One region of the Enterococcus sp. DIV0174 genome, then DNA from elsewhere that is predicted to be linked to it. Evidence: riboswitches for the same ligand, from Rfam matches in the RefSeq annotation. Region 1 holds a riboswitch; the other holds the start of a gene.

Region 1 (7,451 bases):
TTTTCGTCGATTCTTTAAATGCTTGTAACCAATCACCAGCAGATTTTTTCTCTGGTTTTGAGACAATTCCCTTGCCAAAAACTGTGCCAGAAGTTTTTTGTCGTTCTTCCCATTCGTCTTTGGTTTTTTCAAAGACTTCTTGCAAGTTTGCTTTTTGTTCATTAATTGCTTTCTGTAAATCTGTGACTGCTTTTTGGAAACTTTGTAAATTCGCTAATGTGTAACCAAGATCCATCATAATTAGCCCAATCAAAAGAACTGGCAAGTAAAAACTAAAGTGTTCCGCCAAAAATCGTTCCAAAATCAAAATATGCGGATGGATTACTTTCACGATCAAGACACAGCCCACACCCCAGAAAAGTGAAACTGGTAAAGCAACTCTTCCATTGATATTCAATGGAACATCATGGTAATCCCACCAAGTGGCATGAAATAATTTTTCTAAGCCAAAGCTAGTCAGGTACTCCAAAATCGTGACCAGAGCAGTTGATAAAACATACAGTAAAACAAGGTTCGATTGGAATGGTTCAATAAAATACAATACCCCTAAAATCCCAAAACCATAGATTGGCGTAATTGGACCAACTAAGAATCCTCGATACACGAAATGTTTGGCTTTAATGGAACAGTAAACTGTTTCCCATAACCAACCGACAAATGAATAAATAAAAAATAGCAATACTACACGGATAAATTCGGTCATAAGTGCCTCCTTTTTCTTTTTATTGTATCAATAAGCTGGAAAAATGAAAAGAAACTCTAATGAAAGAGCTTGCTGGCTTTTCATTCCAAATTTCATAAGCTACAATGTGTAATGTACTTATCGTTTTTCTTTCTACTATAAATATAGAAAATTTTACTACTTAGGAGGAATCATATGATTCAATTATTGCGTTATGCAAAAGACTATCGTAAGCAAATCATTTTGGGACCCTTTTTCAAATTTCTTGAAGCAGTTTTTGAATTAATTCTCCCTTTATTGATGGCTTCGTTGATTGATAACGGACTTAGAAAAAATGATACAGGTGTAGTCATTCAAATGGGTATTTGGATGGTTGTCATGTCAATTATCGGACTGATTTGTGCTATTATTTGTCAATACTATTCCTCAGTTGCTTCGCAAGGTTTCGGTACGGAGTTACGTAACCAACTCATGAAAAAAATCAATACACTTTCCCACAGCGAGCTAAATCATTTTGGAACAGATACCTTGATTACCCGAATGACCAATGATATCAATCAATTGCAACTAGCTTTAGCGATGGTTATCCGGCTATTGATCCGCGCGCCATTTTTAAGCATTGGTTCTGTCGTGATGGCCTTTATCATTGATTGGCAAATTGGCTTGTTCTTTTTACTCTTTTTACCCATTTTTGCGGTAATCTTGTATTTCATTATTAAAAAAACAATTCCTCTTTACCAAAAAGTACAAGAAAAATTAGATCACTTAAACGAAATCGTTAGTCAGAATCTTAGTGGCGTTCGTGTCATTCGCGCCTTTGGTCGAACAAAGACAGAGGTTAAAACCTTTGACGAAAGTACCGATGATCTGGCAAAAAATTATTTGCTCGTTTCAAATATTTCTGCACTTTTGACCCCTGCCACAACATTAATCATGAATGTAGGCATTATTTGCCTGTTGACAGTTGGTGGAATCAAAGTCAATATTGGCGGACTACAGCAAGGACAAGTGTTAGCGTTAATCAATTATATGAACCAAATGTTGTTAGCTTTGATTGTTGTTTCTAATTTAGTCGTGATTTTTACCCGTGCTGAAGCTTCAGGAAAACGTGTCAAAGAAGTCTTGACCATGGAAAATTCAATCCAAGAAATGCCAGACGCAAGCACACCTGCGCTTGACAGTCAGATAATCCTTGAATTTAAGCACGTTGATTTCCGCTATACACCAGCTTCTGGTTTGTCTTTGGAAAACATCAATTTTCAAGTGAGAAAAAATGCGATTGTCGGCATCATTGGACCCACTGGTAGTGGTAAAACAACTCTGACTCAGCTCATTCCTCGTTTCTACGATGTAAGTAATGGTGAGGTTCTCGTTGACGAGCTAGATGTCCGACAATGGGAAATGGAAAAATTGCGAGCGCAAATTGCCATGGTTCCTCAAACAGCTGTGCTTTTCACTGGCTCCATCCGAGACAACTTGCATTGGGGCAAAACGAATGCCACAGATGAAGAATGTTGGGAAGCTTTAACAATTGCACAAGCTGACGATTTTGTTCGTCAACTTCCTGATGGTTTGGACACCAAAGTTATGGAAAACGGGAAAAACTTTTCTGGTGGTCAAAAACAACGTTTGACCATCGCACGTGCTTTGATTGCAAAACCAGCGTTACTAATTCTTGACGATTCATTAAGTGCACTTGACTATCAAACAGATTTGAATTTACGCAAAGCTTTGAAAACTTCCCTTGATTGTACCGTACTGATTATTTCTCAACGAGTTCGTTCAATCCAAGAAGCAGAAACTATTTTAGTCATGGATCAAGGACGGATTGTCGCTCAAGGAACAAATGCTGAACTGTTGCGTACATCAAAAGAATACCAAGAAATCGTGGCATCGCAGGAGGAGGAATAAAATGAAACAAAAAAAATTCTCAATGCAGTTATTCAAACGATTTATCCCCTACCTGATGGCTTATCCTAAAGAAATTACTTTAGCGATTTTCTTTGGTTTGCTGAACGGTATCGCGACCGTCGTCATGACGTTACAAATTGGCCAAAGTATTGATCTGATGATTGGTATCGGACGGGTTCAATTTCAAGAACTCTTTCATTTATTGTTACTCTTTGGTGGTGTAGTACTCGTCAATGTTCTTAGTCAGTGGTTGATTCAAGTCTTAAGTAACCGGCTTGCTTATCTCTCGGTAGCGGCGCTGAGAAAAGATGCTTTTGAACGATTGAACCGTTTGCCTCTTCGCTATTATGACCAAACAGCACACGGAAATATCGTCAGTCGTTTTACCAATGATATGGATAACATTTCTATCGCCATTGCAGCAGCCTTCAATCAATTATTTTCTGGCGTTGCGATCATCATTTTATCTTTTATCTTTATGATTCATTTGAGTCCGTTGCTAACAGTTGTCGTTTTATGTGCCACCCCGATTATCTTTTTAGTCAGTTTTCTGGTCGCACGTTCTTCCCAAAACGACTTTAATCAACAGCAAAAAATTATTGGTGACATTTCCGGATTTGTGACTGAACGTATTGGAAATCAAAAAATCGTAAAAGCTTTTCAACAAGAAACAGCTAGTCAACAGGCATTTGAAACATTGAATCAAGAACTTTACGTCAAGGGACAGCGTGCTCAATTTTCTTCTTCTTTGACAAATCCTTCTTCCCGTTTTGTCGATCATTTAGCTTATCTGTCAATTGGTTTAGTTGGCGGCTTGCTTGCTTTACGAAGCGGGTCAGCAATTACCGTTGGTGTTATTTCCAGTTTTACCATCTATTCGAGTCAATTTTCTAAGCCTTTTATCGAATTATCTGGAATCACTACGCAAATTCAAACGGCCTTTGCTGGATTGGATCGAGCGTTCGAGTTGATTGATCAGCCCGAAGAGACACCTGACGCCCCTAATGCGTTTGCTTTGGATCCCAACACAATCAAAGGAGAAGTCGTTTTTGAACACGTTTCGTTTTCATATGATCCAAATCAGCGTTTGATTGAAGACTTTAATTTCAAAGCAAAACCTGGGCAAACAATTGCAATCGTCGGAAAAACAGGTGCCGGGAAATCAACGCTGGTCAATCTTTTAATGCGATTTTATGATACCACTAGCGGAAGGATTCTGATTGATGGTCACAATCTCCGTGACATCAAACGAACGACTTTGCGCAAAAGCTTTGGTATGGTTTTACAAGACACTTGGCTATTTGACAGTTCCTTACGTGCGAACCTTCGCTATGGCAATCCAAGTGCTAGTGATGAGGAAATCAATGAAGCATTAAAAGCTGCCTATATGTATGAATTTGTCGAGCGACTACCAGAAAAACTTTCAACCAAAATCGGTGGTCAAGGACTAAAAATTTCCGATGGTCAGCGACAACTATTAACGATTGCACGAACGATGATTAGTAACCCGCCCATGCTGATTTTAGATGAAGCAACTAGTTCTGTTGATACGCTAACCGAAAAGAAAATCCAACAAGCCTTCTTGACAATGATGGAAGGGAAAACCAGCTTTGTAATTGCGCACCGACTTTCCACTATTAAAAATGCGGACCAAATTCTGGTCATGGATCATGGTGAAATCGTTGAAATGGGTACACATGATGAATTATTAAAAAAAGCTGGTTACTACAATCAACTTTATCAAGCACAATTTACACATCAATAAAAAAACAGGCAATCTTCTGGGATGGGAAGATTGCCTGTTTTTTTATTTTTATTTCGTGCGAACTGTTAGACTTTGCAAAATCTTTTTATAAGGAATACTTCGTCCAACATAGTAAATTGCAATTGATTGAAGCGGGATCCAAATAACTGTTTTCAACAATCGTGGTGCCCAAACGACCCAACTAAACAGTGGGACATGATACATCAAAGCTAGCCAAAGTGGCGTCAAAATCAAATTGATAATCAACGTGACACTCAGTGTTGCTAAGATAGCATTTTTCCAAGTAATTTCTTTTCTATAGAAAAAGAAGCCGTAAATCGCACCTTCGATAAAAGCATTCAAGGTAAACCCAATAAAGAATGCTGATTTTGAAAATAATGCCATTCCGACAAGGTCAGCTAACACTGATCCAATACCAGACCAAAAAGGGCCAAATAAAATCCCCATGATGACCTGTGGAATAAATGTTACACTGAGTTTGATAAAAGGTGTTTCGATAGATATTAGTCGTGATAAAGTAACCATTAAGGCAATCAACAGCCCCATGATCGCTATCATCCGTGCGTCTAATCGATTTTTTTTCATTTTAGCATCTCCTTTAAGAGCTGCTACACAATAATATGCAGCGAATGCGAAAATAAAACCGCGAATAAGTTCCCTTATCCTTCGTCCAGGTGGCAACATCCCATCCTCCCAGCACTTAACGCTTTATTTCCTACTCTGATTTTATTTTGGGAAACAATTCCCTCACAAAATATAACATAATTATCATTGACTAGCAAACAGGAAAACTGAATGTTACTATGATTTCCGTCTTTTATGTTCGCTATTCAACAACTTCCATTAGTATTTATTCATATTATTGGATAAAATACCGAAAATTCATTCATGTTCCGTTGAAATCGCTTCTTTTTCCATTTCATGAACGACCGTCCGAAAATCTAAATATCCCGCTGCTAATCCACGCAGTAAAACTTCAGCTGTGCCAATATTGGTTGCCAAAGGAATCTCGTATACATCTGATAAACGAATCAACGCTGTTACGTCTGGTTCGTGTGGCTGCGCTGCCAGTGGATCTCTCAAGAAAATGACTAAATCAATTTCGTCTTCCGAGATCATTGCCCCAATTTGTTGGTCGCCTCCCAACGGACCTGATTTAAAACGATGAACTGGCAAATTAGTTGCCTCTTGAATTCGTAAACCTGTCGTCCCAGTTGCATAAAGCTCGTGTTTCGCTAAAATCGTTTGATAAGCTGTCGCTAATTTAATCATCAATGGTTTCTTTCGATCATGTGCAATCAAAGCAATTTTCATCAGTCACACTTCCTTTCTTTTCTTTAGTGTAACAAACTTAGGAAACCGTTTAAATTTTTTGTTACCATTTTTTTGATTTTCTTTGCTTCTTCGTCACTCTGACCAAAAAACAGACAAATTCTTGTTCATTCTGCCGTTGTTACAGGTTAGCGCTTTCATTTATACTTTAGTCAAATAAAACTTATAGAAAGTGTGGAATTTACTATGGTAGAAATGGCGTTGACACATGTTTATAAAAAATACGATAATGCAGAAAATTATTCAGTTACTGATTTTAATCTAAATATTCAAGATCGTGAATTTATTGTTTTTGTTGGACCATCTGGATGTGGGAAATCAACTACTTTACGTATGATTGCTGGTTTAGAAGATATTACGGAAGGCGAATTAAAAATTGGCGAAAAAGTCATGAATGATGTAGCTCCAAAAGATCGTGATATCGCAATGGTTTTCCAAAACTACGCTCTTTATCCTCATATGACTGTTTTTGATAATATGGCATTTGGTTTGAAATTGAGAAAATATGACAAAGCTGAAATCAAAAATCGGGTTGAAAATGCGGCAGAAATTTTAGGTCTAACCGAATACCTATCTCGTAAACCAGCTGCATTATCTGGTGGACAACGTCAACGTGTTGCTTTAGGTCGTGCAATCGTTCGTGATGCCAAAGTCTTCTTGATGGATGAACCTTTATCAAACTTAGATGCTAAATTACGTGTAGCAATGCGTGCAGAAATTGCTAAATTACACCAACGTTTAGAAACAACAACAATCTACGTTACCCATGACCAAACAGAAGCGATGACAATGGCAGATCGAATCGTTATTATGAAAGACGGATTTATTCAACAAATTGGTTCACCAAAAGAAGTTTATGACACACCAGTGAATGTTTTCGTTGCTGGATTTATTGGTTCACCTGCAATGAACTTCTTCAATGTAACGCTAAATGACGGTGTGATTACTGATGGTCACGGATTAAGACTTCGCATTCCAGAAGGAAAAAATAAAATCTTAGTAGAAAAAGGCTACAACGGCAAAGAAGTCATCTTCGGTATTCGTCCTGAAGACATCCATAGCGAACAAATTGCTTTAGATGCTTCACCAGAAGCAGTCGTTCATTCTGAAGTTGTGGTTTCAGAATTACTAGGTGCAGAAACAATGCTTTACACAAAAACTGGCTCAACTGAATTTATTTCAAAAGTCGATGCACGTGATTTCCACAAACCAGGCGAGATGATTGACCTTGCTTTCAATATCAATAAAGGACATTTCTTCGATAAAGAAACAGAAGATGTGATTACTTTACCTTAATTTTAATTGATGCCCCCTTTTTAAGAGCTGTACCGCAACCAACGGTGCAGTTCTTTTTTTTGCAATACTAGGGCCTTGTTCGATTACAAAAAAAGATAAAAGAGCTTGTGACAAACGCGTTCAGCTCTAAAAAAGAAAAACAGTTTGGAAATAGCTCTGCCTATTTTTGAAATTATTCGGCTTGTTTTTCGAGAAATTTACTTTTTGAACATCATTTGTTCGTAAAAAAGTGTCTGGAACATTCATCAAAATGATGATGTTCCAGACACTCGTTTGCTTATTTTAAAACATCATATTCATTCCATAATTCATGGCACTGGAAGATAAGTTTCTTAAACCGAAATAATACGTTGCAGTAGCTGATGTTGTATCAGCGATTGAAGCTGGTGTCCCGTACACTTCCCAATATTGGATTTGCGCGCCATTTTGATTTACAATCATTGCTCTCGGACTCCAATCACTATT
Region 2 (7,451 bases), 1.0 Mb from region 1:
ACGTTACTATTCTTTATTGGTCTTTCTTGGTATAAATTGCTTGAACTTTCACTTTTCTTGATAATCGGTAATACATACCCAAGCCAGAAAACATAATCAAAAAGCCAACCAACGAACGAATTGAGAAATTTGGGATAAATAAAACCAATGCAGCTAATACGACTGTCGGACCCATCACACGATAATATAATTTTTTATCCATTTTTTCCACCTCATGCTCTCTGTATAGTTGTTAATGCTTCTAATTTACGATAATCTAAGAAAACGACCCTTAAATGATTGTCCCCTTTTTTCAAATCAAAGAAGATGGTTCCTTTTTTCTTTTTCTGTCGGCTTATTTGGATATCTGCTAATTGCTGCTTCATTTCAGCAATTGGTAAATTCGCTAAAGCTTCAGGAGGTACATATAATCTCAAAACCACTTGATAATCTTGATACTTTTCATCTTGGACTTCTACTTCCAAATATTCACGAATGTAATAGCAATAGGCTTGAATTCCTTCGTCCATTGCGACAGTTGGATCAATCATTTTGTAACACATCATTTGCGCACGGTTTTCATCAACCCAAGGAAAATAAGCTTGCGCATTTAACGCTCCTTTTACACGACGTTCACGATACTGATTTTGTTCGATATCATAGCTTCTTGTGACAAAGAAAGTTGCAGCTTTTTTTGGTACAGGTTGCATATTTTGATTTTGATACTGGACGGACTGGATTACTCGATCAGTGTATGCATATTCAATAAATGGTTCTTTCAGTAAGCCAACACCGTTATCCCAAGCCAAGTGATCAAAACCTAACTGGTCACGATAATAAGCTTGAAAACGAAGATTCTCTTTTTTTCGCCAATTAAATGGATTTTTGTAAAGCTGGATCTTCAATACCTGATTCTCTAGTTCAGTAATACTTTCCACTTGCTGAACATCAAGAAAAATTGGTTTTGGAATAACTTTGAAGTAAGCCGCACTGTAATACATCTCCCAACAAGAAGTCAGGCACAATCCGCGATAAAATAAATCATAGCCAGCAAAATGATTACAATCAACGATCACTTCTCCTTCCTGCCCTTTCATCTTAGGGAGGCTACCAATTTCTTCTTGTGTCTCAAATAATGTTCGTCGCTCAATTTCTTTTGTATTGTGTGCCAAGAATTCACTATAGGCACGTAAATAAGCAAATACACCATGAGTTGCCATTTTCATACGAAGATAGTCATGAATCAATGCTTCTTTTTCATTAAAGACTTGTTTATCAATCACATTTTTAATTAATAGTTGCTGATTTTCATAATGAAAGCTGCATTCATTTTCTTCGTTTCCAACTACGAAAAAAATTTGTTCATTCTCTACCGCTAACTCCAATGCCAATTGAAATTTTTTCAAATGAAAGGATTCAGTTGCTTCATGAAAAGGTCGAAAAAATGTCGGCTGGATCAATAAACGAATAAGTATACCCCAATCAGTTATTTCTTGGATTTTGTCACGTTCCTCTAGGTGGTTCATCTGGATAGTCATCAATAGTTTTTCTTCGCCAAACATTTTTCTCACCTCTTTCAAATCTTTTTATAATCTAATTATAACTAACAAACGCCAAAAACCAAAATTTTTCGACTTCATAAAATATAGTAGATTTTTAAGAATTACATGGTACACTATCAATGAGGTGATAAAAATGGGACTAAAATTCGAACGTACAGATAATCTCGACAAACTTTTCGAGTCATTCGCAGTGGATCCAGAGAAAAAAGTAGCTTCTAACGAAGAGATCAACCGTTTTTTAAAACCAGAAACTCCTGACACAAAAAAAGCGAACAAAGCTGCTAAACCAAAGAAGTAAAAACAAAAAAGAAGCTATCGCGTTTTTTAGTCAATGGAAGTCGAAACAAAAGAAACTTATTTCTGACTGATTCGGTTCATATAGAGAAACAATTAAATGATAAAAACAGCATTCGTTGATTCAAAAAAGATGATTTCAATTTTCTGTTAGAAAATTGAAATCATCTTTTTATTCGGGTCCTATTTTTTTGTGCTCATTTTCTCTGAAGAAAGTTTTTTCTATTTTTAAAAAAAATTGTCGCTCATCGTTCAAGATAAGAAAAATCCCAATCTTGAATTTTTTTGATTCTCTTCACTTTTTTTCCAATTGATTAATTTTTCTTTATTCTCCATCACTATATCTCCTCACCCATCTATTCATCTAATGAATAAAAACGATATAGCTAATTGATAGGAAAGTTTAGTCATCCTCGATACAACGCCTATCCAAATCAGCTATATCGATGAGTGACCTCGAAGTAAGTTCCTATTTTTTCATGCCCTTTCTGACGATAAAAGAAATTTTATTTTTCTCAAACGTCTTCTCCTGCACTCTAATCCAAAAGAATCAAAACAAAAAGAGTAGCTACCAGAATTTTGATACATGCTTCCTATACGATAGGTAAGATCAGCCAAATAATTTGGCTTAAAAGACAGGCATTCATCTAAGGTATCTACGCTTACGAAGTGTCATTCATTCTATTTTTTACGAAACGAATCGCTTACCAATTATTCTTATTGGAATGGCATTACCAAAGAAGAAGATAAGACTCGTTTGAATTGGCAACATCACAACTGCTTTGATTAAACGAACGGCCCAAAGTTTTCCATCCGTGAAAGGAATATCATACATTATGGACAGCCATAATGGTGTCAAAAACAGGCTAATAATCAAGGTGTTCACCAACACACAAAAAAAGGCATTTTTAAGTGTGACACTTTTTTTATAAAAGAAGAAACCATAGACACAGCCACCAATAAATGCGTTAAGTGTAAAGCCGATAAAGAATGGCGCTTTCCCTAACAAAGTATTTCCTATGATATCTGCAACAGACGCACCTACGCCCGTCCAAAAAGGACCAAACAGAGACGCCATAACTACTTCGGGGATAAAATCAAAGGTTATTTTTATTAACTGTGTTTCAAAGCCAAATACTTGAGACAATAGAACCATCAGAGCAATTAGTAAACTAATGGTTGTCAGAGCGTGTACATTTAATTTATTCATTACGAGCATCTCCTCTAGAGCTGCTACACAAAAATTCATGCAGCGAATGCGAGGGCAAAACCGCGAATACTTATTCTTCGTTCATAGAGCAACATCCCATCTCTTATGACACTTAACGCTTTGTCCTCTACTCTGTTATTTTTTATTTAATGATGAGTATAACTTAGATAGTAGAATCCGGAAACAAATGCAGATCCGCCAACAATATTTCCTAAATAAACGGGAATAAAGTTCTGAATAAAGTCCAGCCAAGTCCCACTGCTTTCAAAAATGGCTGCTGGAATGACAAACGCATTTGCCACACTGTGTTGAAATCCAATGGCGACAAAAACCATCACCGGAAACCAGATCCCTAAAATTTTCCCAGCTGTATCCTTTGCTCCATAACCTAACCATAAAGCAAGACCCACAAACCAGTTACAGCCAATACCTGAAACAAAAGCTTGAAAAAATGAACTCTCTACTTTATGCTGGGCAACATTGATTACTTGTTCTTGAAAAACACCGGTGTGAGTTAACCCGACAAAGTGACCAAAAAAATAGGCGACAAAAATGGCACCCACAATATTCGCAAGTGTAATGACTCCCCAATTACTTATTAATTCCTTTAGTGTCACTTTTTTTGCAAAAAATGCACAGCTAACTGCCATCATATTTCCTGTGACTAATTCACCACCTGCTAATAAGATGACAATCAGTCCAACTGGAAACACACTTGCTCCCACCAGACTTGCAAGGCTTGGGAACTCAACAGAAATTGATGCAGATACACGAAAATATGCCAGATATCCCAATGAAATCATTGCACCCCCGATGAACCCCAAGATTAGCTTTGCTAAAAGAGTTTTTTCAATTTTTTGACTCCCCATCCGAATACTGTGTTGTAGAATTTCATTTGGATTTAACATCGACCTATCTCCTCAACCTTCAAAAACTGATTTTCTATTTTAATGATTCATTTATAATATATCTAATTCTTCAAAGTGACTTAGAATTTTAATGTCTTGCGAGACACTAACAAACGCTTTTGGATCAACTTCTTTCATGATTTTTGCTAAAAGCTCCATCTCATAAAAAGTAATGACTGTAATCAAAATTGTTTGGGCACGATAATCATAAGCACCATATCCTTGGGGAATGACCGTAATTCCCCGCTTCAAAACCTTTTGTAATTCTGGGATGACGTGGTTTGGCTGTTGCGTAATCACCATAACTTGAACTTTTTGATGCTTGACATAGACTAAATCAGTTACCTTTCCACTGACAAAAATAGCAAGCAAACTATAAAATGCATAAGGCCAGCCAAACAGATAACCTGCAGTCAAAATAATTAGCCCGTTAATTCCCATTGAGATTGCACCAACACTTCGTCCAGTATGTTGTCTAAGTGTAATAATAAGTGCATCCATTCCTCCGGTAGCAATTCCATATTTCAATGCTAAACCTAAAGAAAATCCATTGATAACTCCACCAAAAATAGCACAAATGATGGGGTCATTCGTTAGCGAAACCGTTGGAACCATTGAAATAGCAAAAGAAGCAAAAGTTACAGAGATTACTGTAAAAAAGACAAATTTTTTATTTATCTTAACCCATGCTAAGATAAACATCGGAACATTCAACAAATAATAGATAACCGAAATAGACAACGTAAATCCTCCAGTTCGATCAAATAAAGTAGAAAGAATTTGCGCAATCCCAGTCAATCCGCCTGCATAAATATGTCCCGGTTGCCAAAAAAAGTTAAGGGCTATCGAATATAAGAATGCATAGATTAACGCGATAGTTACTTTTGTTACCAAATCTTGCCAAAACTTTTCTTGTTTTGCCTGAAACATGCTGCTACACTTCCTTCATTTCCTCATTGAAGACTTCACGTGCTTTATTTTCAACAAATGGCCATTTTTCAGATTCACCTAGCAAATACCTGCTGTTTTCTTTTGCTTTTGGTACTTCATATGTCAGCCTCCTCATTCAAGAATGCATTGCTGTAGGAAAACAAAAAGTGTAAACCAGTAGAGAAGACTGAAGCAACCTTTTCTTTCTACTGGTTCCACTCATCAATCTGGTTAATCAACTAGCTAAATTGAATAGCTAAATCTACTTCTTTTTCTACAGCAGATAATAAATCGCCATGAATCATGACTTCTGTTGCCTTGTTTAATTCCTCATACATTTCAATTTCTTTATCATGTTCAATAAATGCCACGAATTGGCGGAATGCTTGATAAGCAGCCTGTGTTCCTTTTCCTAGTTTGTCTTGATAACCGCGGATATCTATTGCCTGACAGGCCGCCATTATTTCAGTTGCTACCACACGTCTAGAATTCAGTAAGATTTCTGCGGCAGTTCGTGCAGCAGTTGTTCCCATACTAACAAAGTCTTCTTGATTTTCACAAGATGGGATAGAGTCTACACTTGCTGGATGTGCTAAGATTTTATTTTCAGAAACTAAGGAAGCACAAGCGTATTGCGTAATCATAAATCCGGAATTTAATCCAGGATATTTAACTAAGAAAGAAGGGAGTTTACTTAGTTGTTTGTTTACTAATCGTTCCACACGACGTTCCGACACATTCCCTATTTCAGCTACGGCAATTCCTAGAAAATCAAATGGTTGCGCCATTGGTTCTCCGTGGAAATTCCCACCAGAAATTACTTTTCCATCACGTGTAATGATTGGATTATCGGTCACTGAGTTAATCTCAATTTCAACTTTCTCTTTCACGTACGCGACAGAATCTTTACTAGCACCATGGATTTGTGGCATACAGCGTAAAGTATACGGATCTTGCACATGATCAGGGGTTGCCTCTGTGATATAACCACTTCCTTCAATCAACCGACGAATGTTTCTAGCAGTTGCTAACTGTCCGCTTTGTGGACGAATGGTGTGTAGGTCTTCTTCAAACGGGCTAGATATTCCCCCATGTACTTCTAAAGAAAGTGCTCCTGCAATATCTGAAAGTTTCAACAACTCGATTGAATCGTACGTTGCTAGCGCACCCACAGCCGTTAAAACAGTTGTTCCATTAATGAATGCAAGACCTTCTTTTGCACTCAATTGAATAATGGCTAATCCAGCCTTCTCCATTGCCACTTTACCTGGCAATAATTCTCCTTTGTAGTAAGCTTTTCCAAGACCGAGTAAAGGCATCACCATGTGTGCTAATGGCGCCAAATCTCCAGAAGCACCTAGTGAACCTTTTTCTGGGATAAATGGATGAACTCCTTTATTTAACATGGTCATCAGTGCTTTTACCGTACTTAATCGAATACCAGAATAGCCTTTCACAAGTGAATTCACGCGAATCAGCATGATTGCACGAACGACATCTTCTGCAAAAGGATCCCCAAAACCAGCAGCGTGTGTCCGAATAAGATTTTCTTGTAGCTGTGCTGTGTCTTCTTGGGAAATGCTCACATTACATAATGAACCGAACCCTGTATTTACCCCATATACCACTCTTTTTTCGGTTACGATGTCGTCAATGATTTTCCGAGAGCGGTTGACCGCTTCTTCTGCGCTTTCTGCGATGCTCACTTGGACATTTCTTCTTGCAACGGCAACCACATCTTCCAATGTCAAACTTTTACCATCTAAAATAATTGTTTCTTCATCCGCTTTCATGTCTAATATCCTCCAATTTTCATTCGCTTATATTCAACATTTCTACTCTGGTGTTGTTCCAGGTCTACTTCCTTTATTGATCACAAAATAGAGAAGACTGGCAACAATCACTCCGACTAACCCAGCAATTAGGTTGAATGGATTAGCTGCTGCTACCATCCAAATACTCACCGCAATGGAGATAACAGGGATAATCGGTCCTAGAGGTAGCTTAAAGGCTGGTACAGTATCCATCTTTTTCCGTCTAAGCCAAATCAGCGCCAAAGCTGTGGGAATATATTGGAAGAAACGGAAAACCACACTCAATTCAGCCAATTGTTCAAATGAACCACTTAATAAAAAGCCAATCGTAATTAACCCGGATACAATAATGGCGACAATCGGTGCTCCTTTAGCATTTTTCTTTGCAATAACTTTCGGCAATAATCCTTCGTCTGAAATGGAAGCACCATAACGTGGAATCATCAATGAATCCCCCATGTTTAATCCAGCAATAGAAATTAATGCCCCAATTGAAATAATCCATTTTCCTGCCGGACCTACCATTTCAACAAATGCATCCTGCACTGGAGCATTACTTTGAAGAATCCCTGTGCCTAACATCGCGATCGTTCCAGCAATAATCATAAAATACAAAATAGATACAATGCTAATTGATCCGATAATTGCCTTTGGTACATTTTTCTTCGCATTTCGCATTTCCCCTGCAACTACTGGCAAAGCTTCAAATCCAATAAATGCGTAAAACACAGTTAGTGAAGTAGATGCCATCGCC

What was found. Region 1 has a riboswitch for tetrahydrofolate ahead of IGJ93_RS10170 (folate family ECF transporter S component). Riboswitches for the same ligand answer to the same signal wherever they lie in the genome.
Region 2: another riboswitch for tetrahydrofolate. It lies ahead of IGJ93_RS05465 (folate family ECF transporter S component); the one in region 1 lies ahead of IGJ93_RS10170 (folate family ECF transporter S component).

The regions. Positions count from the first base shown of each region.
Region 1 is NZ_CP172881.1:2,116,203-2,123,653, forward strand. It holds gene IGJ93_RS10155 (putative ABC transporter permease) at 1-703, opposite strand, end outside; gene IGJ93_RS10160 (ABC transporter ATP-binding protein) at 878-2,593, shown strand; gene IGJ93_RS10165 (ABC transporter ATP-binding protein) at 2,595-4,358, shown strand; gene IGJ93_RS10170 (folate family ECF transporter S component) at 4,407-4,943, opposite strand; THF riboswitch at 4,980-5,083, opposite strand; gene IGJ93_RS10175 (methylglyoxal synthase) at 5,241-5,672, opposite strand; gene IGJ93_RS10180 (ABC transporter ATP-binding protein) at 5,877-6,986, shown strand; gene IGJ93_RS10185 (hypothetical protein) at 7,269-7,451, opposite strand, start outside.
Region 2 is NZ_CP172881.1:1,119,220-1,126,670, reverse strand. It holds gene IGJ93_RS05480 (hypothetical protein) at 14-202, opposite strand; gene IGJ93_RS05475 (hypothetical protein) at 213-1,541, opposite strand; gene IGJ93_RS05470 (SPJ_0845 family protein) at 1,675-1,839, shown strand; gene IGJ93_RS05465 (folate family ECF transporter S component) at 2,524-3,054, opposite strand; THF riboswitch at 3,084-3,182, opposite strand; gene IGJ93_RS05460 (formate/nitrite transporter family protein) at 3,192-3,953, opposite strand; gene IGJ93_RS05455 (YitT family protein) at 4,005-4,883, opposite strand; gene hutH (histidine ammonia-lyase) at 5,123-6,676, opposite strand; gene IGJ93_RS05445 (APC family permease) at 6,719-7,451, opposite strand, start outside.